Regions from separate parts of the Paenibacillus provencensis genome, predicted to be linked through region 3. Evidence: riboswitches for the same ligand, from Rfam matches in the RefSeq annotation. Region 3 holds a riboswitch; each other region holds the start of a gene.
What was found. Region 3 has a riboswitch for thiamine pyrophosphate ahead of ACFQ3J_RS14970 (Ykof family thiamine-binding protein). Riboswitches for the same ligand answer to the same signal wherever they lie in the genome.
Positions count from the first base shown of each region.

Region 1: another riboswitch for thiamine pyrophosphate. It lies ahead of thiC (phosphomethylpyrimidine synthase ThiC); the one in region 3 lies ahead of ACFQ3J_RS14970 (Ykof family thiamine-binding protein).
Region 2: another riboswitch for thiamine pyrophosphate. It lies ahead of ACFQ3J_RS19205 (ABC transporter substrate-binding protein); the one in region 3 lies ahead of ACFQ3J_RS14970 (Ykof family thiamine-binding protein).

Region 1 covers NZ_JBHTKX010000003.1:358,834-366,418, forward strand. Annotated here, with positions in the region: gene ACFQ3J_RS20370 (alpha/beta hydrolase) at 1-397, opposite strand, end outside; gene ACFQ3J_RS20375 (IclR family transcriptional regulator) at 749-1,498, shown strand; TPP riboswitch at 1,614-1,724, shown strand; gene thiC (phosphomethylpyrimidine synthase ThiC) at 1,975-3,765, shown strand; gene ACFQ3J_RS20385 (pyridoxamine 5'-phosphate oxidase family protein) at 3,925-4,404, shown strand; gene ACFQ3J_RS20390 (manganese catalase family protein) at 4,641-5,495, shown strand; gene ACFQ3J_RS20395 (amidohydrolase) at 5,645-7,075, opposite strand; gene ACFQ3J_RS20400 (MFS transporter) at 7,179-7,585, opposite strand, start outside.
Region 2 covers NZ_JBHTKX010000003.1:98,945-106,529, forward strand. Annotated here, with positions in the region: gene ACFQ3J_RS19180 (cache domain-containing sensor histidine kinase) at 1-44, opposite strand, end outside; gene ACFQ3J_RS19185 (TatD family hydrolase) at 385-1,191, opposite strand; gene ACFQ3J_RS19190 (ABC transporter ATP-binding protein) at 1,217-2,035, opposite strand; gene ACFQ3J_RS19195 (ABC transporter permease) at 2,086-2,859, opposite strand; gene ACFQ3J_RS19200 (MTH1187 family thiamine-binding protein) at 2,856-3,149, opposite strand; gene ACFQ3J_RS19205 (ABC transporter substrate-binding protein) at 3,178-4,203, opposite strand; TPP riboswitch at 4,413-4,532, opposite strand; gene ACFQ3J_RS19210 (hypothetical protein) at 4,669-4,833, shown strand; gene serS (serine--tRNA ligase) at 4,909-6,204, shown strand; gene ACFQ3J_RS19220 (pyridoxamine 5'-phosphate oxidase family protein) at 6,362-6,778, shown strand; gene ACFQ3J_RS19225 (bifunctional 2',3'-cyclic-nucleotide 2'-phosphodiesterase/3'-nucleotidase) at 7,190-7,585, shown strand, end outside.
Region 3 covers NZ_JBHTKX010000001.1:3,107,304-3,114,888, reverse strand. Annotated here, with positions in the region: gene ACFQ3J_RS14995 (RNA polymerase sigma factor) at 1-613, shown strand, start outside; gene ACFQ3J_RS14990 (YciI family protein) at 618-1,073, shown strand; gene ACFQ3J_RS14985 (DUF1801 domain-containing protein) at 1,070-1,411, shown strand; gene ACFQ3J_RS14980 (DEAD/DEAH box helicase) at 1,608-4,904, shown strand; gene ACFQ3J_RS14975 (DUF896 domain-containing protein) at 4,987-5,223, opposite strand; TPP riboswitch at 5,435-5,561, shown strand; gene ACFQ3J_RS14970 (Ykof family thiamine-binding protein) at 5,709-6,317, shown strand; gene ACFQ3J_RS14965 (ECF transporter S component) at 6,321-6,899, shown strand; gene ACFQ3J_RS14960 (energy-coupling factor transporter ATPase) at 6,899-7,585, shown strand, end outside.

The DNA of each region.
Region 1 (7,585 bases), on a different contig from region 3:
GATGAGCGTAATGGGCCAGATCATACATGGGAATCCATGATTCTTCCCGGTTAGCTCCATAGCCGTGACTGAACACGATCGTTTTGCTGCTGTTCTCCTCTGCAGGGATGTACCATCCACTAACGTTCCGGCTTCCGTCTGAGGCAGGGAAAGTCACCTCTTCATACTCCATCCCCTTGGACAGCATGGGGTTTGAATACACCGGAGCTACCGCCGGGTAGGATAACACCCATGCGATATAGGCATGAAGAGCAATAAAGCAAAATACGAGAAAGAATATGATCGATAATATTAGGGCAACCACGATATGCTTAAAACGGATGAGCCGAGTGGAAAGTGCGGGAGGAGCACTTGATACGTTCTGCTTAAGAGATCTATTCTCGGATATAGGAAACATCATACTCCTCCTTCCAGAAGAATGTTAAATAGGACTAATTTACTAAATCCAACCTGTGAACAAAGATGAGGTTGGTATAACTTTATTCTTTATCCTATGATGCGTCCTGTCTAAAGTCAATTGATTGGGACTAATTGTTACACACTTGTAATGTAAGTGAAATTAATGGTGAAAAATGTTTGTCAAGTGAAGGAAGACTTATTCCAAAATCTCTCCATTATGATCGATTGTTGAGAGAAATGAGCTTGTTTAATTGAGATTAATTCTCAATTAAATCTTTACTTTGGTCATCAATTCTCTTATAATTTATGTAACCAGGTTTCACGTGATGAAACAGAGAGGGGATTATGCATGGAAGAGCAAGATCGCAAATTAACGGTACGAGCGGTCGAGAGGGCGTTGGACATTTTGTTATGCTTTACAGAGCAATCAGATCTGGGTCTTACCGAAATTTCTGGCAAGATCGGTTTACATAAAAGTACGGTGCATCGTTTGCTGACAACACTTGAGGACAGGGGATTTGTTGTGCGTAATCCTTTGACGGAGAAGTATCGGCTTGGCATTCGAATTTGGGAGCTTGCGGCACATATGTCCCAGAGTGATGACCCGGCCATCCTCTTGCTGCCTGCAATGGAGCGCCTTCGTGATCGCTTGGGAGAAACGGTTAGCTTGTATTTGAAGGATGGCAATGAACGGATACGCGTTCAGGCCGTGCAGAGCAATCAAGCGATTCGAAGGGTAGCACCTGTAGGTGTAAGGCTGCCATTGTCGGTTGGAGCATCGAGTAAAGTGTTGGTTGCGTTTGCAGCAAGAGAAGAGCAGGAGCAGCTGATACGCAATTTTGATACCCCCTTGTCAGTTGATCAAGATATTTATTTGAGTCAGCTGCAAGAAATCAGGGAATTGGGATATGCAACGAGCTATGAAGAGAGAGAGCCTGGAGCAGCAGCCGTATCAGCGCCGATCTTTGATCGCAAGGGCAATGTGGCAGCGGCCTTGTCTTTATCCGGACCGATAAGCAGGCTGTCGGAAGAGACGCTTCGGGAATACGCACCTATTGTTATGGAGACAGCCGCGCAAATGGGATTTATGCTGAGGTAGCTCTCCTTTGTAATGAACGAATGGAGAATAAAGGTTGAAAATGTGCTGTGAATGAGATAATCTTGTATGGACCTCAATTTAGACGAAGGATAGGGGTCAAACATGAATAACAATAACAATTTACTAGGGGAGCCCGAAATGCCGGGCTGAGATGGTACTGCAAGGTGCCGGACTCTTTGTACCTGATCTGGATCATACCAGCGTAGGGAAGTAATTGGCGATAAATATCGATAAGATCCGTGATATATGGTGAAGGTTCTGCTATTAACCTATGCAGCTCCATTAGCCTGTACACAACACAAGATCTTATATGGATTAGAGCTGATTCCCCCTGTGGGAATCAGCTCTTTTTGTTGCTGCAGCTTCTATATAACTGGCTATCGTTTGTATAGCTTCTGTCTTTCAAACACAGCTCAGGAGAGGGCTTCCCAACTCGAACAAAGGAGGAAGCACGTATGAATCATTCAAACACAGGAATGAACACAGAGGCATCGGCTTTAAGAGAAGAGCATTTGAAGGGTGAATCTGGAAGGCTCCAGCCATTCCCCTCGAGCAAGAAGGTATACATTCAAGGATCGCGCCCGGACATTGCTGTACCTGAGCGCGAAATTGAACTTCATCCCACCAGTACGCCCCAAGGAGTAGAGCAGAATGAGCCATTTCGGGTGTACGATACAAGCGGACCGATGGGAGATTTGAACGGTGAAGTCGATATCCGTCAGGGTCTTCCTTTGCTGCGCCGGAATTGGATACTTGAGCGTGAAGATGTTGAGTTTTATGAAGGAAGAGCAATCCGTCCAGAGGATAATGGGATTCGGTCCGATAGAAGTGCGCAGCAGGAGATAGAGGTGTTCCCGGGCGTCAGAAGGCAGCCGCTTCGAGCCAAGTCAGGACGCTGTGTGACTCAGATGCATTATGCCAAAAAAGGGATCGTGACCCCTGAGATGGAGTTTGCCGCAATCCGGGAGGGGCTTGAAGCGGAGTTTGTAAGGAGTGAAATTGCCAGAGGAAGAGCAATCCTGCCTTCTAACATCAACCATCCGGAGAGTGAGCCGATGCTGATCGGAAGCCGATTCCATGTCAAGATCAATGCGAATATCGGGAACTCTGCAGTTTCCTCTTCTATTGAGGAGGAAGTGGAGAAGATGAGCTGGGCCGTTCACTGGGGAGCGGATACGGTCATGGACCTGTCGACCGGCCGTCATATTCATACGACGAGAGAATGGATTATCCGCAATTCTCCTGTGCCGATAGGCACAGTTCCACTGTATCAAGCGCTGGAGAAGGTAAACGGGGAGGCGGAGAAACTCTCTTGGGAGATTTACAGAGATACGCTGATTGAGCAAGCGGAGCAGGGAGTTGATTATTTTACGATCCATGCGGGAGTACTGCTCAGATATATTCCAATGACAGCAGAGCGAATGACCGGAATTGTGTCACGGGGCGGCTCTATTATGGCAGCATGGTGCCTGGCGCATCATCAGGAGAACTTTTTGTATACTCATTTTGAAGAGATCTGTGAAATTATGAGCAGATATGATGTTGCTTTTTCACTTGGAGATGGACTGAGACCCGGCAGTATCTATGATGCCAATGATGAGGCTCAAATGGCTGAGCTGGCAACACTCGGGGAGCTGACGCAGATCGCCTGGAAGCATGATGTACAGGTGATGATCGAAGGTCCGGGACACGTGCCTATGCACAAGATCAAAGAGAACGTTGATCTGCAGATGGAGATCTGCCAGGAAGCCCCATTTTACACGCTGGGTCCACTTACAACAGATATTGCTCCCGGATATGATCACATTACGTCTGCCATTGGAGCGGCGATGATCGGTTGGTTTGGTACCTCCATGCTATGTTATGTTACGCCGAAGGAGCATTTGGGACTACCTGATAAGAACGATGTGAGGGAGGGGGTCATTGCCTATAAAATCGCTGCCCATGCAGCCGATCTGGCCAAGGGTCACCCAAGAGCACAAAAAAGAGACGATGCCCTCTCCAAGGCAAGATTTGAGTTCCGCTGGAAGGACCAGTTCAATCTGTCTCTTGATCCGGAGCGTGCTCTATCCTACCACGATGAGACTCTTCCAGCCGAAGGTGCAAAAACAGCGCATTTTTGTTCCATGTGTGGTCCGAAATTTTGCAGTATGCGCATCACTCAGGATATTCGGAATATGGCATCCGCCAAAGGAGTTAGTGAGAAGGAAGCGATTCATGCAGGCATGCAGGAGAAGGCGGAGGAATATCGTGGTCAGAACAGGTGATTAGATCCTTACCGTTTACATTAGGAAAATAATGAGAGAGGTCGTTTCACAGATTGCAGATTCTCTAGTTGGGTAAAATAAATGTGAGAGCCATAGGAATGTGAGAGCGATATGACAGCTGTCAAAATTTCATATGATGCCAAGGAGGGAATCGCATTTATGAATACTCCAGTAGCGAATCAAGAAGCAATTGAGACGGTGAGAGATTTGATCAAAGGTATAGATACAGCGATGCTGACAACTGTAACAACAGAAGGGCTTGTCTCCCGTCCGATGAAGACTCAGGAGGTTGAATTCGACGGAGATCTTTGGTTCTTGACGAAAAAGGACACAAACAAATATCAGGAATTGATTCAGAATCCGTTGGTCAATGTAGCCTATGTCGGTAAATCCTATGTTTCCATTCGGGGGGAAGTGGAGCTGATTCAGGATCCGGCGAAAGTGAAGGAATTTTGGAACAAAGCCTATGAGATGCTGCTTGATGTTTCCTATGATGATCCTTCGCTGGTGCTCATTAAGATTCAGGCAGATACCGCCGAGTATTGGGAAACAGGCAGCAAAACCAAGCTGGTCAAGAATCTTATTAACAAAATGACAGGTAATAGTGAGATGGATTTGAACAAGACCGTAGATCTGTAACGGAGCTTGTATATGATCATACTTACCAGGGGGTCCTCATATGGGGGCCCCCACTTTTTTGTGTGCTTCATATTTAATGCAGTGAATCAACTTCATATTTGAGAACCGATATTCATAAATTACACTCCTTCTTAGGGGGCTGTAAGATTTCGTGATTTCCTCATTTTGCATAAAGCAGGAACTCTTGAAACAAAATAGGATGACTTCAAAATTTTCCAGTAAAGAAGGTGTTCCCTGTGTATTTTTATAAAGAGGATCTCATCAACATTATCGTGCCAGACAAGCCAGATCCAGCTGCGGCTAAGGTGCTGCAAGAAGCTTTGGGTGGAAGGTTCGGTGAAATGCGTACGATGATGCAGTATTTTTTTCAGAGCAGTAATTTCCGCGGGAATAAGACCCAATATCGTGATTTGATGCGAGGTGTATTTCTGGAGGAGATCAGCCATGTCGAGCTGGTGCAGACGACGATTAATCAGCTCCTGAACGGATCAGGTGAGGAGACGCCTGGCGACGCGGGTGTTGATGGTGCTCCGCTAGATGAGGCTGTTAGACATGCGAATCCGCATCACTTCATCGTTGGTGCGCAAGGGTCTCTGCCTGTAGATGCAGCCGGAAATCCGTGGATGGGCAATTATGTATACAACCATGGCAATCTCGTGGCTGACCTTATGGATAATCTGGTGCTTGAATCGACGGGTGTTCTGCAAAAGTCCCGTATTTATGAGATGAGCTCCAATAAGACGTTCAGAGAAACCTTAGCCTTTCTCATCGTGCGGGACAATGCGCATCAGAACGCGTTCGCCAAAGCGCTTGAGACGCTTGGTGTAGAGTGGGGCAAGCTGTTCCCGGTGCCTAATTATGATATCCACAAGTATCCGGAGTGCAGAAAATATGTAGACATGGGCTTCCATAACGCACAATTTAACTTTAGGCTGGACGATACCCGGATTGGGGAGATTTTCAGCGGAAAATCCCCTAGCCGTAATGGCGGGGAGCTTGAGGTAACGGCCCCTCCAATCGGACATCCGGTACCTATGCTGCCAGACATGCCGAACGAGCATGCTCCAGGTCTTAACGACTTAAACAGATAACAGCCTGGTTTCTATGTGAAAATAATGCGAAGCTAAATAGAAAAACTCCAGTTCTCCTCGCTTCCTGGCAGCGAGGATCTGGAGTTTTTCTAATGGAAACGAAATCTGCCAGGCATCCACCTGTAAGTTCTCAGCCTGCGGCCGTAAGATTATCCTGCCGGTACTGTCAATTTGATATGCGCCGGCACCGGAGGCTTCACTTCAGCAGGAATTCCTGCCTTAAAAGTGATGCCATTCACTCTTTCCTTGAATTCGGCTTTGGCCTGTTCAATTACTCCGTCTGTATTAAGAAGCAGATCATAAGCAGATAGAGCCATCAGCTTCGCGGCATAATGCATCCCCTTCATTCCAATGGAAGAGCCGAAGGAGGCGGTGGCCTGCCAAGTGTGGACTTGAACCCCCAGTGGAGCGCAAGTCGTCATGACCTGACCCATCGGTGCGATCCAGGACACATCACCTACATCAGAGGAGCCGCCCATCGTTATACCAAAGAATTGTTTATTATTGATAAATTCTGTCGGTAGAATGGATTTGTCAGAGCGCATCGCAGCTTCTGGATTGGCTGCCAGGACATCTGGATGAATGCTTTTAAGCAGCTGTTCGGCGAACACTTCTTCTTCTGGAGTATAAAGGATAGGATCTGCAATTTCGGTTTGAGCATGCATGAGATCATTCAGCGTGGCATTCGGCAGTGTATCATAACAGCCAGCCTTGATGTCCCAGTGTACACTCGTTTCTGTCATCATTGCTGCACCTTGGGCGATTTTGATGAGACGGTCGAGCAAATGATCTACTGCTGTTCGGTCTTTTCCACGTAAAAAGTAGTATACGCTTGCCGCATCTGGTACGATATTCGGCGCCTGGCCGCCGTTTGTAATCTGATAGTGAATTCGGCTGCCGTCCGGCACATGCTCACGAAGGTAATTGGCGCCGACATTCATCAGCTCAACCGCATCCAAGGCACTGCGGCCCAGGTGAGGGGCGGCTCCGGCGTGTGCCGTACGCCCTGAGAAGAAGAACTCGACACCGGTCAGCGCCTGCATGCTGTAGTTGGCCGCCATATTGGAGCTGCCTGGATGCCAGGTAAGTACACAGTCGAGATCATCGAACACGCCATCTCTGGCCATAAAGGTCTTGCCGGATAACAGTTCTTCAGCAGGGCAGCCATAATAACGAATTGTACCGGGGAGCGCTCCTTCGTGAATGAGCTGCTTAAGCGCAGTGACAGCTTCTACTCCAGCGGTTCCTAGCAGATTATGACCACATCCATGTCCAGGACCACCGGGATTGATTGGAGTCTGATCGGGACTCACGGACTGTGACAGACCAGGGAGTGCGTCAAACTCGCCGAGGATGCCGATCACCGGACTTCCCTGACCGTATTCGGCTACAAAGGCGGTAGGAATTTCACCCACACCTGCAGTGATTCTAAACCCCTCTTTTTCAAGAAAACCAGCCTGAAGAGAGGAGGCGTAGGATTCTGTATAGCCGACCTCGGGATGATCCCATATATCCTTAGCCATTTTTGTAAAATGCGGTTCACCTGCGTTAAGGGCTTGTATCAGATTTGTTTTGCTCATGCTTCATACCTCCGGTTTTGTGAATTTTATAGGCTTCCATGGCCGATTAACATAGAACTGTATAACATTGAGTGAGACTACAGAAGCAAAGCTCAGGAAAAAATCAATGTCTTGCCGGCAAAGCACCTGCTGGTTGATCTGTAATGTGATCATCAGGCTGATTGTTTAATCTAGGGATGGTTAACGAAATGATTGCAGCGACGAGGCAGGATGCCGTTAGGAATAAAAAGGCGCTGTTGTAAGAGTTCGTAGATAATATAAGAAAACCCATAATAGCTGGAGATAGGATACCTGCTGCCTGTCCGCCAAAATTGATCATGCCAAAGGCTGTACCGACCACTCTTTGCTTCATCAGTCGATGGGGCAGCGTAAATACAAAGGACAGTGTGAAGGAGCCAAATGCCATGGCAAGACTCATACACAGCATAATTTCGGCGAGTCCGCCGGCACGAGTAACGAGGAACAAGAATAGAGCATACATGAACAGGCAGGCTGTCACTACATACTTCG
Region 2 (7,585 bases), on a different contig from region 3:
AATATTTGGTTGCGAAGTGTATTAAAGTAACGGGAACCAAACATATTATCCACGTTTCCTTTCATCCGTTGAAAGTGCTTACATTATTGAAGACAACAAATGGAATAGGGTCAGAATACGGTGACTGGAGCGCATTCTATACAGGGTTCCTTCCTTCGGCTGCCTCTGTGCCATTATCCTAGATGCTCTCAAATTTTAATTCTTTCCTGCGTATACGACAATAGTTCAAATAATGGCTGCATGAAAAGGGGAATTACGAGAACGAAATGGATAAAGAAACATATGAGATCATTGCGGCATTAAAGCTGAAAAAGCCCCTGAATCATCAGGGGCATCACTTGCGAAGCTGATATGTAAGATGCAAGGCTTATCTATACCTTGAAGTCAAATATCATAGAAGCATTTGGTATTGTTATAAAATAGCTCAAATGCTGCTTCCGGCTTGATTCCTGTAACATCACACCAGGCTCGGATCACGTCCTTCACCATTCGGGGATGCGTCTTATGCGCGGCAAAAGGGCCCTCAAAAGGCCACGGGCCATCGGTCTCCGCCATAATCTGATCGTGAGGATAGATACTGGCAAGATCCTGTATTTCTTTTTCATATACGATGTCGGGCGTAAAAGAAATATAGTATCCGTTTTTCGCCATGCGCAGGACCGTATGTTCTGCACCCTTGAACCAGTGGAAATGCGCTTTCTCATAGCGATGCTGCTCCAAGAGCTCGACCGCAATGTCTGCATCCTCATAAACTGCATGCAGAATGATGGGCTTATCGTGTTTCTTGGCAAATGCGATGAATTTGTCCAGCATATCGATGTAGGGCTTCATCTCCAGAGCTTTGCCTTCGACAGCTGTTTCCAATCTTGTGTAATAGGGCAGGCCAACTTCGCCTACGGCAATCATGCTGTCCAGATGCTCCTCCATCCACTCAAACAGCTCTGTCAGCTCCGGCTCAGAGGGGATAGCTTGCTCCGGATGATATCCATAAGCAGGATATATCAGCGAAGGAGAGGCAGCCGCCAATTTCTCCGTTCTCTGGCAGGAGGCAAGATGGGTAGATACAGCGATTACAGCCTCCACTTGATGCTGTGCAAACGACAGACGCAAGGGCTGCTTCTCGTCTTCATACTGGTCCAGGTGAATATGCGAGTCAATGACAGGCGCTAAATCCTCTTCAGACTGCTGCATTACGCTTATCACCTCCTAGCTTGGTTTACTTCATGTTCGGGTAAGGGCTGGAACTAACCGGCTGCTTGCGTCTTTCCTCCCGCATCCATTCGGATATTTCACGCTTCAAGCGAAGAAAATGAGGGTCCTCGGTCAACACTTCCTGTCTTGGACGAGCAAATGGGACCTTCACCTCATGGAGTACGGTCGCCGGTCGATTTGAAAATACATAGATCCGATCCGACAGCAGGAGTGCCTCTTCAATGTTATGCGTAATGAATAGCACCGATCGCTTCGATTGCTCCCAAATACCGAGCAGCCACTCCTGCATCTCGCTTCTCGTCAGTGCATCCAGCGCACTGAACGGCTCGTCGAGCAGCATAAGCTCCTGTGGACTCAAGAGTGCGCGCAAAAAGGCAGCCCGCTGCTGCATTCCGCCTGACAGCTTGTGTGGATACATATCTTCAAAGCCGCTCAGACCAGCCTTAGCCATCCATTGCTGAGTGGTTAGCTCGTAATCCGCTCCTTGCCTGCTGCGGAATCGAGCAGGCGCAACCTCGCTGCCGAGCTTGATGTTATCGGCTATTGTCCGCCATGGGAGCAGGGCTGGCTGCTGTGGCATATAGCTGATATTGCCACGGGTTCCTGTTACCACTTCTCCGTCCAGGCGGATTGTTCCTGCATGAGGCTGAAGAAGTCCGCCAATGATTTGAAATAAAGAGCTCTTTCCGCTGCCTGAGGGTCCGATGATGGAGACGAATTCACCTTGGCCGACCGTGAGTGATATGTGATCAAGGACATGAAGCTGCTGCTTTTTCTGACGAAATGATAAACGGATGTCAGACACTTCTAGTAAAGGATCCATAAGATTATCCTCCTCTCGTTACTGGATTCGATTCGATGGCTGCTGCCGTCTCATGAATTGGATTTTCTATGATCATCTGTCTTATAGCGGACGAGCGCTCTCTCCAGCATAGCGATGACGGCGAAGAGGAGCAGGCTCAAGAGGACGATGATGGCCATGGCGACGAATACCCGGTCTGTCCGATAGGCCGATTTTTGCAGCATCATATAATAGCCGATGCCTTTATCTGTGCCGATCCATTCGGCGATGACTGCGCCCATGACGCTGTAGGTTGCTGCGATTTTTAGACCAGAGAAAATGGACGGGAGCGCGTGAGGCACCTCCAGCTTGCGGAAGATTTGCCCTTTGCTGGCTCCGGCCATTCTCATGTAGCTCAGCATTGCGCGATCCGTTTGCATCAGTCCGTCCATGGCAGATACCGCGATCGGAAAGAAGCAGACGAGCGTAATAACGATGATCTTGGGCAGCAGGCCGAATCCGAACCAGATCATCAGAAGCGGCGCGAGCGCAATCGTCGGAATATTCTGGCTCAGGATGAGCAATGGATATAGGGCTGTTTTCATAAATGGAACCAGATGCAGCAGCATGGCCGTTAGAAGTCCGATCGCAGCGCCAATGCCGAAGCCGAGCAGGGTGAGCTGTACGGTCGCCCAAGTATGCTCCGTAAGACTTGCCGCCTGTGCAGCTGCTTCGCGGGTAATATCAACAGGACTTGGCAGAATCCACTTCTCAATGTGAAAAAGCGGCACGGCTATTTGCCATACCGCCAAAAAGAGGATGACCGCCGCGACAGGCGGCAGCACACTTCTTACAACACGTTTCATGATGGATACTTCTCCGTTAATCCTTCCATGCTGATTCCGCTTGGATAATGGGCAATCTTGATTTGTGAAATAATGCTCGGGCTGCCAGCCTCAATGAGTACCTCATGAACTCTTTGCACAATTTCGAGCAGTTCGGGAAGCTCGCCCTCCAGGGTCGTTTCGAGTGGATGAACCTGATATTTCACGCCGGATTGCTGTATCACTTCAATGGCACGGTCCACATAAGGAATCGAATCTTCTCCATTCGGTGTTTTTGGAATAACTTGAATGCTTAGTAATGTTTGAGCCATTTGGTTCACCAACGCTTTCCTTTAATAATTATTGATGTGGCAGAAATTCATTCGTAAAAGCCTTCTCGACATCCAGTGGCTGGTCTAGCAGCTCGTGCTCTACCATCCAGTCGGAGTAGTTTTGCCATACCTCTGCTTTTTGTTCGCCCCAGTGCGCAGCATCATCCTGATATTTCGGGCTGAGCCACTTCTGGCTCTCAAGCACAAGCTCTTTATCGAGGTCAGGTACGGCCTCGCTCAATATCCCTGCGGCTTCTTCCGGATGATCAATCGTATATTCATAGCCTTTGGTCGTTGCGCGCATGAAGGCTTTGACAAGCTCAGGATCCTCATCAATGGTTGCCTCATTCGTGATAAGTACAGGAGTGTAGTAATCAAGCTTCTCGGAATAGTCCTTAACGTAGAACATATCAATCGGCTCACCGCGGAGCTCGGCTTCAATACCCGTCCAGGCGTAGAATATCCATGCAAAATCAATGTCTCGCTTCGTTGCGGTAAAGAAGTCGGCATCGCCGATGTTCACATTATTCACTTTGCTTACATCCGCGCCTTCCATACCCATAATTGTATCCAGAACTGCCGAGTCGATGGGGTTGCCCCATCCTCCATAGGTTTTGCCTTCAAAGTCCTTCGGAGACTCGATGTTCCGGTCAGCAGGCGCTGCAAAGCCGGAGGTATTATGCTGAATGACGGCAGCAATGGATACGATCGGGACACCTTGTGTCCGAGCTTGGGTAACCCCTTCTTGGTAGCTTACGCCAAAAGGAACCTCACCAGAAGCGACCATTGTATCTGCACCGGCTTGGCCGGGCTGAATAATCTCTACATTCAGGCCCTCCTCCTCGTAGAAGCCTTGGCTGACTGCTGCGTATAAGCCCGTATGATTCGTATTTGGCGTCCAGTCCAGTACGACCTTGATGTCGCGGAGGCTTTCACTCGCTGCCGGTTCCTCCGAGCCTGCGCCAGAATCTTCATTCGCTGTGCCGCTGCTGCCGCAAGCAGTGACGATCGTCATGAGTGTAATGAGAAGCAGGATTCCTAACTTTTTGTACATGTTTCTCTCTCCTTTTAAATTACCCCTATTATTGACGAAATTTCCATTTCAACTTCTATAAGTTCAAGAGAGGCTTCCTTGAAAGCCATCCTGAAACGGGAGATCGTTAGAGTGGGAGTGCATTCTTGCGATCATAATAAAAAAAGCGTCCCAGATAAGGGACGCATGCAGACGTAAGGGCTAAGGGCTGTCTAAATATAGAACAGCACACTCGAAGTTCTCTCCATTCCTACGCTGGCATTACCCAGATCAGGTTTAAAGGGTACGTATCTAACACGCTTTCACGGATACTATCTCAGCCGGCTAACCCAGCACCCCTTGAGGTTAAATATGAAGTTTAGGACATTTCAGAAGCTAATTATAGCCCTCCTTGGCAGGAAAGTACAGCATATTCAGGAATAAAATCATTGTAATGTGGAAATGTCTAAACTATAATACCTTTAATTGAAAACGTGAAAAATGCCAATGAAGAGCATCCAACTCGGAGGTATTCTCGTCAAGGGAAAGTTTATACTGACCCCTAAGTTAATCGGAACCGCCCGTTATTGCGGAACCAAAGAGATTGAAGTGAGACTTAATGCTGACCGCATGAAGGCTGCTTCAATAAATTGGGTGGCACCGCGAGCATAGAGCGCTCCTCGTCCCAACGGATGAGGGCGCTCTATGCTTTTTTAGTATAACGAATTTAACTTAGGGGTGACGTGAATGCTGGATATGAAATGGATTAGGGAGCATGCAGAGCAGGTTCAGGAAGCAGCTAATTGGAAGAGAATAGACATATCCATAAATGAGCTGCTAATGTGTGATGATGCGCGTAGGGAGCTGATTACCGAAGTGGAGAAGCTCCGGCAACAGCGAAATGTCGAGTCGGAGAGAATAGGACAGCTGATAAGAGAGGCCAAACAGGAGGAGGCAGCGGCTGCCCGTGAAGCTGTGCGGCAGGTAAACGGACAACTAGAGGAAGCAGAAGCAAGGCTCGCCGAGGTGACGGAACGTTATAACAAGCTGCGGCTGCTTGTCCCGAATGTTGTATCCCCTGACACACCCCGAGGGCAGAGCGATAAGGATAATGTCATTGTAAGGAAGGTTGGAGAGGTCAGTTCGCCTCCATTCCCAGTCAAGGACCATATGGAACTCGGAGAGCTTCATGATCTCATTGACGCTCCACGCGGAGTCAAAGTTGGCGGCTCGCGCAGCTACTATCTGAAGGGCGACGGAGTTCTGCTGCACCGCGCCGTTCAGCAGCTTGCACTGGATATTGTGATGAAGCACGGCTTCGTACCGATGGAGGTGCCGATTATGGTCAGGGAAGAGGCGCTGGAGAACACCGGATTTTTCCCGAGCGGTCGTGACCAGACTTATGAGCTTGCAGGAGATGATAAGTTTCTGATCGGTACTTCAGAGGTTCCGCTCATCTCGTATTATGCTGGGGAAGTGATTGATGTGGCAGCACCGGTTCGTCTGGCGGCCGTATCGACAAGCTTCCGGAGCGAAGTCGGCTCTGCGGGACGTGACGTGCGCGGGCTCTACCGGGTGCATCAGTTTGCCAAAGTAGAGATGGTCGTCCTGACAGAGGCTGATCCGGAGGTGTCAGAAGAGATGCTCCAGGAAATTACGGGCTACGCTGAAGAGCTGCTACAGGCGCTAGAGCTTCCATACCAGGTGGTTGCAGTATGCACAGGTGATATGTCTCAAAAAACATATAAACAGTATGATATTGAGACTTGGATGCCTAGCCGGGGCAGCTATGGGGAGACGCATTCGTCGTCGAACCTGCATGATTTTCAGGCGCGCCGCTCCAATATCCGCTATAGGGGTACCGATGGTCAATTGAGGTATTGTCATACATTGAACAACACGGCCGTGGCCTCACCAAGAATCCTGATTCCTCTCCTTGAGAATCATCAGCAGGAGGATGGAATCGTTTATATACCGAAGGCGCTCCGCCCTTACATGGGAAATAGAGAGAGGCTGGTTCCTGTCCGGCAGAATGAGAATTAAAGAACCTGTTCGTTCTATCAGGCCAGCACTCAGATTCCTAGTGAATGACAAGCCCGGCAGGTATGGGGCGGTTTATGTTAAATATCCACGGGTTCAACTTTCAGGAGCAGGGTACACTAATAATAGAGTGTATTTTTGAAAGGAGACCTGAAGTGCTATGAATAAAACAGATCTTGAACAACATATTATACAAGCGATTGAGGACAATCCGTATTGCTCGCTGGCAACGGTGGAAGGCGGTAAGCCTAAGGTAAGATATATGGCTGTCTATAATGACGGTCTCAACATCTATATGGCGACCAACCGCTGCACCCACAAAGTGGAGGAGCTTGAGGATAATCCGAATGTCAGCCTGCTGCTCGGATACGAATCAGGCGGAACGAAGGACCTTCTGGAGATCGAGGGAACAGCAGAAGTGAGCCGTAATGGTGAACTCCGCAAGCAGCTGTGGAATGACCGTCTGGAGAAATGGTTTACAGGGCCCGATGATCCCAATTATGTCATCCTAGATATCACGCCTAAACGAATTGAGTATACAGGCAAGGGTCAGGAACTGCAGGTATGGGAAGCGTAATTTGTAGATCATAAGGATGATCAGATCAAGCAGTAGACGTCTAAGCTTAATGATGGAAGAGCAAGAGAGGCTTACCGAAGCTTCTCTTGCTCTTTTTTGTGTTTGATTGACGATGAAGGCCAGATGATTGCACAGACACATAATTCGAATAATCGACATCTAGATGTCAAATAACTTAACTTAATGGTTGTAAGGTAAAGTCATTTTTGTGTTTTTTCATAAAAATATGTTATAACGTTGTGCATTAATCAAAAACTTCTCTCTTTAACACTTCTAAATATTGATATAAAATAGCATTTAGAAATATATTTCTCCAAGGGAGGTCTTGGTGTCAGGCTAGATGACAGCGTAGATTCTACATACAAGGAACTGTGGCAAGGGAATGAAGGACCTAATACAGGAGGGGTACATTTGAAGAAGAGGAATACAATTTTGGCAGGAATGACAACGGCAGCACTGTTGTTTCAGCTCTTTGCAATTCCAGGACAGCCCGTGTCCGCAGAGGAAGCAGCCAAGGTTAAACTACGCATTCTCGAAACGACAGATATTCATGCCAATTTGGTAGACTACGACTACTATACGGATAAAGCGATTGAGACCTATGGTCTGGCACGAACAGCAACGCTGATCAAACAAGCACGCAGTGAGGCGAAGAACAGCATGCTGTTCGACAATGGCGATCTCATTCAGGGCAATCCGCTTGGGGATTATGTAGCCAAGGTTAAGCCGCTTAAGGGTGACGAAGTGCATCCGGTATATAAAGCAATGAATCTGCTTGATTATGATGCGGCAACGCCCGGGAATCAT
Region 3 (7,585 bases):
TCTTCGACTCGGACGCATGCTGGCCGAAATTGCAGCGCTTGAGCCGGAGGTGCACGGCCTGGTCGCTCTAATGGAGCTCCAATCTTCTCGTCTGAAGACCCGAATCAATAAGGATGGGGCGCCGGTACTGCTGCTGGATCAGAACAGGGGGCAGTGGGATCATCATTTGATCAGACGGGGGCTTGCTGCCCTTGAACGTGCCCGCAAGCTGGGCCGTACACTTGGTCCCTATTCACTACAGGCGGCAATCTCAGCCTGTCATGCGGTGGCTCCTACACCTGAAGCTACAGATTGGATCCGGATTGCGGCACTATATGAAGCTTTGTCCCGAGTATCTCCTTCACCTGTGGTTGAACTAAATCGGGCGATTGCCGTATCAATGGCATTTGGTCCTGAATTTGGACTTCAGCTTCTCGACGAGTTAATGGGGGAGCCAGCGCTTAGAGGGTATCATTTGCTTCCGAGTGTTAGAGGAGATCTGTTAATGAAGCTTGGACGCTTCGATGAAGCTCGGACTGAATTGGAGCGGGCTGCTTCCATGACACGAAATGTCCGCGAGCGTGAGCTCTTGTTAGGCAGGGCTGCTGTATGCAGGGACAAAGGAAAGGGATGAAGGCATGAGAATGATGCTGATGATCAAAGCCACAGATTACTCCGAGACCGGTGTAAATTACAGCTCGGAGCACACGAAGAAGCTTCAAGAATACAAAACGATGCTGGCGCGAGAAGGCATACTGCTCGCAGAGGAAGAGCTTCAGCCGAGTACAAGAGGGATAAAAATCACGTATTCGCAAGATGGAAAGCCTGAGCTGCTGGCAGGTCCTTTTGAGGGGAACAGCAAGGAGCTTGTAGCAGCGTATTATGTGTTTGATGTGGAGACGGAGGAGGAAGCTGTGCAGTGGGCACTGCGAATGCCGATCGGGGCAGGTCAGGCTGGTCATGAGCTTGAGCTCAGATGGCTTGCAGAGAAGGGCGAACGGAAGCGAGAGCCTGTAATTGAAGGAATGGAAGCGGATCTGCAGGAGCAGCTGTATATTTATCAAAATCAGCCTAAAGGGAGCGAGCGAGTATGAATCAAGAAGTTACGGCATTTATTGAACAGATCAAGGAACCTTGGCAAAGAGATTTAGCTGTGAACCTGCGGAATGCGGTACATGCAGCTATACCGGAAGTGACGGAACGGATACAGTACAAGAAGCCACACTTTTTAAAAAATGGAAAGTATGCAGCTGTCATCTCCACTTCGAAAGAGGCGGTCAGCTTTACCATATTTAATGCAACAGGTCTTGCACTTCCAGAAGGGGAATTTGAAGGGCCTGAAGAAAGAAAAACCCGGAAGCTGCGTAAAGGCGACGCCATTGATCTGGATCAGCTGACAGAATGGGTGAGGCAGGCCTCTGAATCTCTTTAATAAGAGTAAAATGGAAAATACACAAATAAGAACTAGCTTCCGAAAGCACTAGACTATGCCTTGTCAAGCGTCCGGTGCTTTTTTTGCTGTATAAAAATAGGCGGTGGCTTGTGAAGTGAAACTATCGCGCATTAATGGTATCATTGCAGTTACAAGAATTGAAACGTGATAGCCAGAAGGAAGGTAACAAAGCGAAATGACGACAATGCTGAATCGGAAGAAGATTAAACTGATGTGCGGCAAGAAGTTTTATGAACGTGGTGAAGAATACTACAATGCGGGCATGGTAGGTATAACCTTATCGGACGCATCGGCGGGCAATTTTCAGGCCGTAGTTAAGGGCGGCGGCAAAAATAAATATGATGTTTCAATCCAGTTGAAGGCCGGAGGAGATATTGAAGCACAATGCACTTGTCCTGCCTACAATAATTACAATTATTATTGCAAGCATATTGCCGCTGCCCTCCTTCAGATTAATGAGATGCAGCAGGAGGGGCGCATTGAGGTGAACGCTTACCCCTCTTTGCTTCATCCCGAGACGGTTGTTCCAGAGGGGAGATTAACCCCGCGCTACCACAGAGAAGCGAGCGAGGAGCAGATCATAGAGGATGTGCTGGCTCTCTTCAGCAGTACGGCTAAGGTGAGTCCAGCTGCAAAATATATTATGGAGACAAGAGAGCCTCTGAGCATCGAGTATCTAATTAAGCTGGTTCCATACGGTCTGAACAAGCATATGATTGGATTGGAGATGAAGCTTGGAGCGAGGCGCTTGTATATCGTTCAGCAGATGAAGCAGTTTCTAAGCCGGATGCAGCATGGGGGATCGTATGTCTTTTCGAAGAATTTCACCTATAACCCCGAAGCTCATTATTTCAAACCCCATGACGAAGCTGTGTTGAAAGAGCTGATCCAATTGGAGCGTCAGGAGGAAATGTATCACGAGTCGTTAAACTCCTATCCGGGACGCGGCAAGAACCAGGACAGGCTGCTGCTGATTCCCCCGCTGGCGTGGGAACAAATCGCCCCACTGCTTCAGAATGTGCCTGAGGCATATACGCAGCAGGAAGAGCAGATATTCAGCGGAGTTTCCCTTACGGAAAGCTTGCTGCCGCTTGATTTTGAATTTAACAAGACGGACACAGGCGCAGGCTATGAGCTGACGGCTATGGGAATCCGTGATGTCCTGATCCTGCCTGAGTATCGGATGGCGGTGAAAAACGGCATTTTCTACAAAATGTCAGAGGAATCCGTCAGCCAGATCGCAGGCTTGCAGGAGAAGCTGTCACGTGTACATTTTCCGAAGCTCACGATACCTGCCAAGCAGATGGGACCTTATATCGAGAAGGTCGTCCCGGGTCTAATGCGGCTCGGACGAGTACATCTGGCAGAGGAAGTGTCCAGTCACATGGTCCAGGTGCCGCTGAAGGCAAGGCTGTATCTGGATCGCGTTCGGGACAAGCTGCTGGCGAGTCTCGAATTCCAGTATGGAGATGTCGTGATCAATCCATTGGAGGAGAAGGTGAGGCTCCCGGAGAACAAGATCATTATTCGGGACAAGTCACAAGAGGAACAAATTATCCGGCTGATGCAAACAAGTGATTTTACCCAGACGGAATCTGGATATTACCTGGAGAATGAGGATGCGGAATTTGATTTTTTGTATTACACAATGCCTCAGCTTGAGCAGCTGCTTGATGTGTATGCCACTTCGGCAGTGAAGATTAGGGTTCTGTCTGAGCCGGTCAGCCCGAAGCTTCATGTGGATATGGATGAGCGGACGGACTGGATGGAATTCAAATTTGATATTAACGGCATACCGCTGAATGAAATCAAGCACGTGATAGAGAGTGTGGAGGCAAAAAGAAGATATCATAGGCTGTCGAATGGGGCACTTATGCCCTTGTCAGCTTCTGCCTTTCAAGAGATTGTGAGACTCATGAACGACATGGGCTTTCGCAAGGGAGAGATCGATGACGGGATCATGAAGCTTCCGGTCGCAGCAGGTCTTAAGATAATGGACCGGGATCTGGGGGAGCAAGTACAGCTTGGCAGCAGACTGAAGGAATTTATAGGGAACCTCGCCCATCCAGAACATATGGATTTTCCCATTCCTGATAGGCTCGCTCCTATACTGAGGGACTATCAGAAGCAGGGCTATCAATGGATGAAGACGCTCGCCTCCTATCGGTTTGGCGGTATTCTGGCAGACGATATGGGACTCGGCAAAACGCTTCAGAGCATCACCTATATCGTGTCTGAGCTTCAAACCATACGGGAGCATAAGCAGCCCGTAATGATCGCAGCGCCTGCTTCCCTCATCTACAATTGGAAGAATGAGCTTGAGAAATTTGCTCCAGAGCTCACGACAATCATCGTAGACGGAACCAAACCGGAGCGACTGAAGATCATCCGTGAGCATACAGCGGTGGATGTACTTATCACCTCCTATCCGCTTCTGCGCATGGATGCGGATATGTATAGTGAAAGGCATTTCCATGCCTTTATTATGGATGAAGCGCAGGCGTTCAAGAATCATGCGACACAAACTGCACATGCGGTAAAATCAGTCAGTGCAAGACATCGTTTCGCACTCACCGGAACACCGATCGAGAACCGTCTGGAAGAGCTATGGTCTATCTATGACGTTGTCTTTCCAGAGCTGTTTCAAGGCAGAAAAGCCTTTAATGAGTTGCCAAGAGAAGTAGTTGCACGTAGAATCCGTCCGTTCCTGCTGCGCCGTGTGAAGGCAGATGTACTTGCGGAGCTGCCGGATAAGATTGAGTCCTTGCACACTTCCGAGCTGCTGACCGAGCAGAAGAAGCTCTATGTTGCCTTCTTGGCCAAGCTGCGGGCAGAGACCGTGAAGCATCTGAGCGAGAAGCAGTTCGACAAGAATCGAATCAAGATCTTGGCTGGCTTGACCCGGCTAAGACAGCTGTGCTGCCATCCTGGTCTATTTGTAGAAGGATATACGGGAAGCTCTGCGAAATTCGAGCAGCTGTTGGAGCTCATCGAAGAAAGCCGAAGCGCAGGCAAAAGGGTGCTGCTCTTCTCTCAATTTACTGAAATGCTGGGCATCATCGGCAGGGAGCTCGGGGCTCAAGGGGTTCCATTCTTTTATCTGGATGGGCAGACACCGGGCCAAGAGCGTGTTGAAATGTGCCAGCGCTACAACGAAGGGGAGAAGGATTTCTTCCTGATATCGCTGAAGGCCGGCGGTACAGGACTTAACTTGACGGGGGCGGATACCGTTATTCTGTATGATCTATGGTGGAACCCTGCGGTAGAAGACCAGGCAGCGAGCCGGGCACACCGGATGGGACAGAAGAACGTGGTTCAGGTGATCCGGCTGGTGAGCCGTGGAACGGTAGAGGATAAAATGTACGAGCTTCAGCAGCGCAAGAAAAATCTCATAGAAGAAATTATTCAGCCCGGTCAGGAATCATCATCCGCCTTAAGTGAGGAAGAAATCCGCGAAATACTGGCGATCTAGCATGTATGATCCTGAAGAAAGAAAAGGATAGAATCGACAGATACCCGCTGCGTACGGGTATTCGATTCTATCCTTTTATACATTAATTGAGCTTGGATTTATCCTGCTGCTGCTCAAGCTTGAGTTTCTCTGGAGTGACGTCGTCCCCATTCGGATCAACGATGGTCAGTCCGGATATCGTGGACAATACCTGTCCGCGGATGGCCTTCAAATATTCCTCACGAAGCGCCTTCTGCTCGGTAATTTCCTCCGGCGTGAGGCCTTCCTTCTTCTGTTTGCGGCTCAGCTCATTGATTCTATTTAATGAAGGGATCTCCATGGTATCAGCCTTCCTTTCAAGTAACATTGTATCATGACAGTTTACTGTATGAAGCAGCTTTATGCAACCCGAATAGGTAGAAGATAGGCTGTTATCTGCCTTGCTGCTTAAATTCTTCTTTAACAATTCAGATATATCGCTGAATTAATCCAAACTTTACAAAACAGGAGAAAGCAGTATAATGGGATACGATTGGAACAGCATAATCGAAATGTAGCACTAGGGGTGCCTTAACTGGCTGAGAGACCAATACGTCGATGAAGGAAATGGACGATGGCGGTTAACCCTTTACACCCGATCTAGATCATACTAGCGTGGGGAAGTGCGGGGATATGAAATGATAATAGCCCATTCAAATCTGAACCGAAGGCTTCGTTTCAGATGAAGTAAGATTTTGGGCTTCACATTTTATTGAGCTGCACTCACTTAGGGGTGCAGCTCTTTTTGTGTTGTTTCAACAATACTTGACCTGAGGAGATGGAGCAATGAGTACAGAAGTATGTGGAACAAGCCGAATCGTGGGCTGTCGTTTTTCGCTATATCCGATGAGTGATCGGTTTGTTGATATTATTCTTGGTGCGATCAAGGAGGCGGACACCTCCAAGGTATGGACAGAGACCGGTGATGTAAGTACTTGCGTACGAGGCAGGCTGGAGCATGTGTTTGATGTAATGAAGGCGATCTTTCTGCATGCGGCAAATACAGGCGAGCACGTAGTGTTCAGCGGCACCTTCTCTATTGGCTGTCCGGGTGATTCGGCGGGTGATGTGTATATGTCAGAAGATGCCGCTCGAATGAATGAAGATACGGTATCCTCCATCCGTATGGAAGGAGCGGCGGAATATGCGCTGTACGCTCTCGGGGAGCCGGAATACATGAAGAAGATTGCGCATGTCGTTGATATTGCGAAGGACGATGGCAGCTACGGCGGGGGCATACATTACGCTACACGCCTTGAAGGAGATGTTCATACGATCTTTAAGACATTGGAGCAGTCCTTTGAAGTGACGCAGGAGTCGGTGTCCCATGTCGTGATGACTGTAACCCTGTCCTGCAACAGTCCGTCCAAAAAGGTACAAGGGAAGGTGGTATAGCTTATGGGAGCCTGGAAGCTGCGTGACATTATCGTATTAAGCTCATTGTCCGTTGTTTTTGCTGTCATTTATCTCGTGTTCTTACAGATTGGAAATCTGCTGACAGGTGTTATGGGGCCGATGGGTTATGAGGTGATCTTCGGAATCTGGTTCATTGTCTCGATCATTGCTGCCTACATTATTCGTAAGCCAGGGGCTGCCTTTCTGTCAGAAACGATTGCCGGCATTATTGAAGTCCTGATTGGAAATACAACGGGACCCATTCTTATCGTATCGGCCATGATACAAGGTCTTGGAGCTGAAGCGGTCTTTGCGGCTGTTCGTTATCGTAAATATTCACTCCCGGTCCTGATGCTGTCAGGTATTGGTGCGGCGGTGTTCAGCTTCGCCTGGGGCTACTTCCGATCCGGCTTCGCCGCTTTATCACCTGAATTGGTCATCGCGATGCTGGGGGTTCGTATCATCAGTGGGGCACTCCTGGCCGGTCTGCTTGGAAAATGGATCGCGGATGCCCTTGTTCGGACCGGTGTGCTGCGGAGCTTTCCGGTTGCCAAAGCAGCAGCCCGGTCACACAAAGCATAATGGTACTCCAACCGCGTAAAGATCAGCCGGCTGATGAGATACTCAGATCCTCTGCTGCCATTGAAGTGAGAGATTTAACGCTGAAGTTCGAAGAAGAAGCTGCGCTCATATTAAACGGGGTTACATTCGACTTGAATCCAGGTGAAATGCTGCTGCTCCTGGGACCTAGCGGCAGCGGTAAGAGCTCATTGGCGCTGTGTCTGAACGGAATTTATCCGCAAGAGATCGAGAGTATGGTTACGGGAAGTGTCAGGATATGGGGCAGATCCATGACAGAAGAGAGTGCAGCCGTACATGCACAAGCAGTAGGAATCGTCTTTCAAGATGTAGACAGCCAGTTCTGCATGCTGACAGTGGAAGAAGAAGCTGCCTTCTGCCTGGAGAACGTGGGATGTCCACATGAGAGGATCAGCGGCCGAATAGATGAAGCGCTTCAGATGGTTGATTTGCACCAGTACAGGACAGCGCAGATTCATACACTCTCGGGCGGTATGAAGCAGCGTCTAGCTATCGCCTGTGCACTCGCACTTCGGCCCGGCATCCTTGTGCTGGATGAACCGACGGCTAATCTTGACCCGGTTTCTACTCGAAATCTGGCTCAGCTCATCTCATTACTTCGCAAGAAGCATGGAATAACCGTCCTTCTGATCGAGCATCAGCTGGATGCCTGGATGGCTGATGTTGAT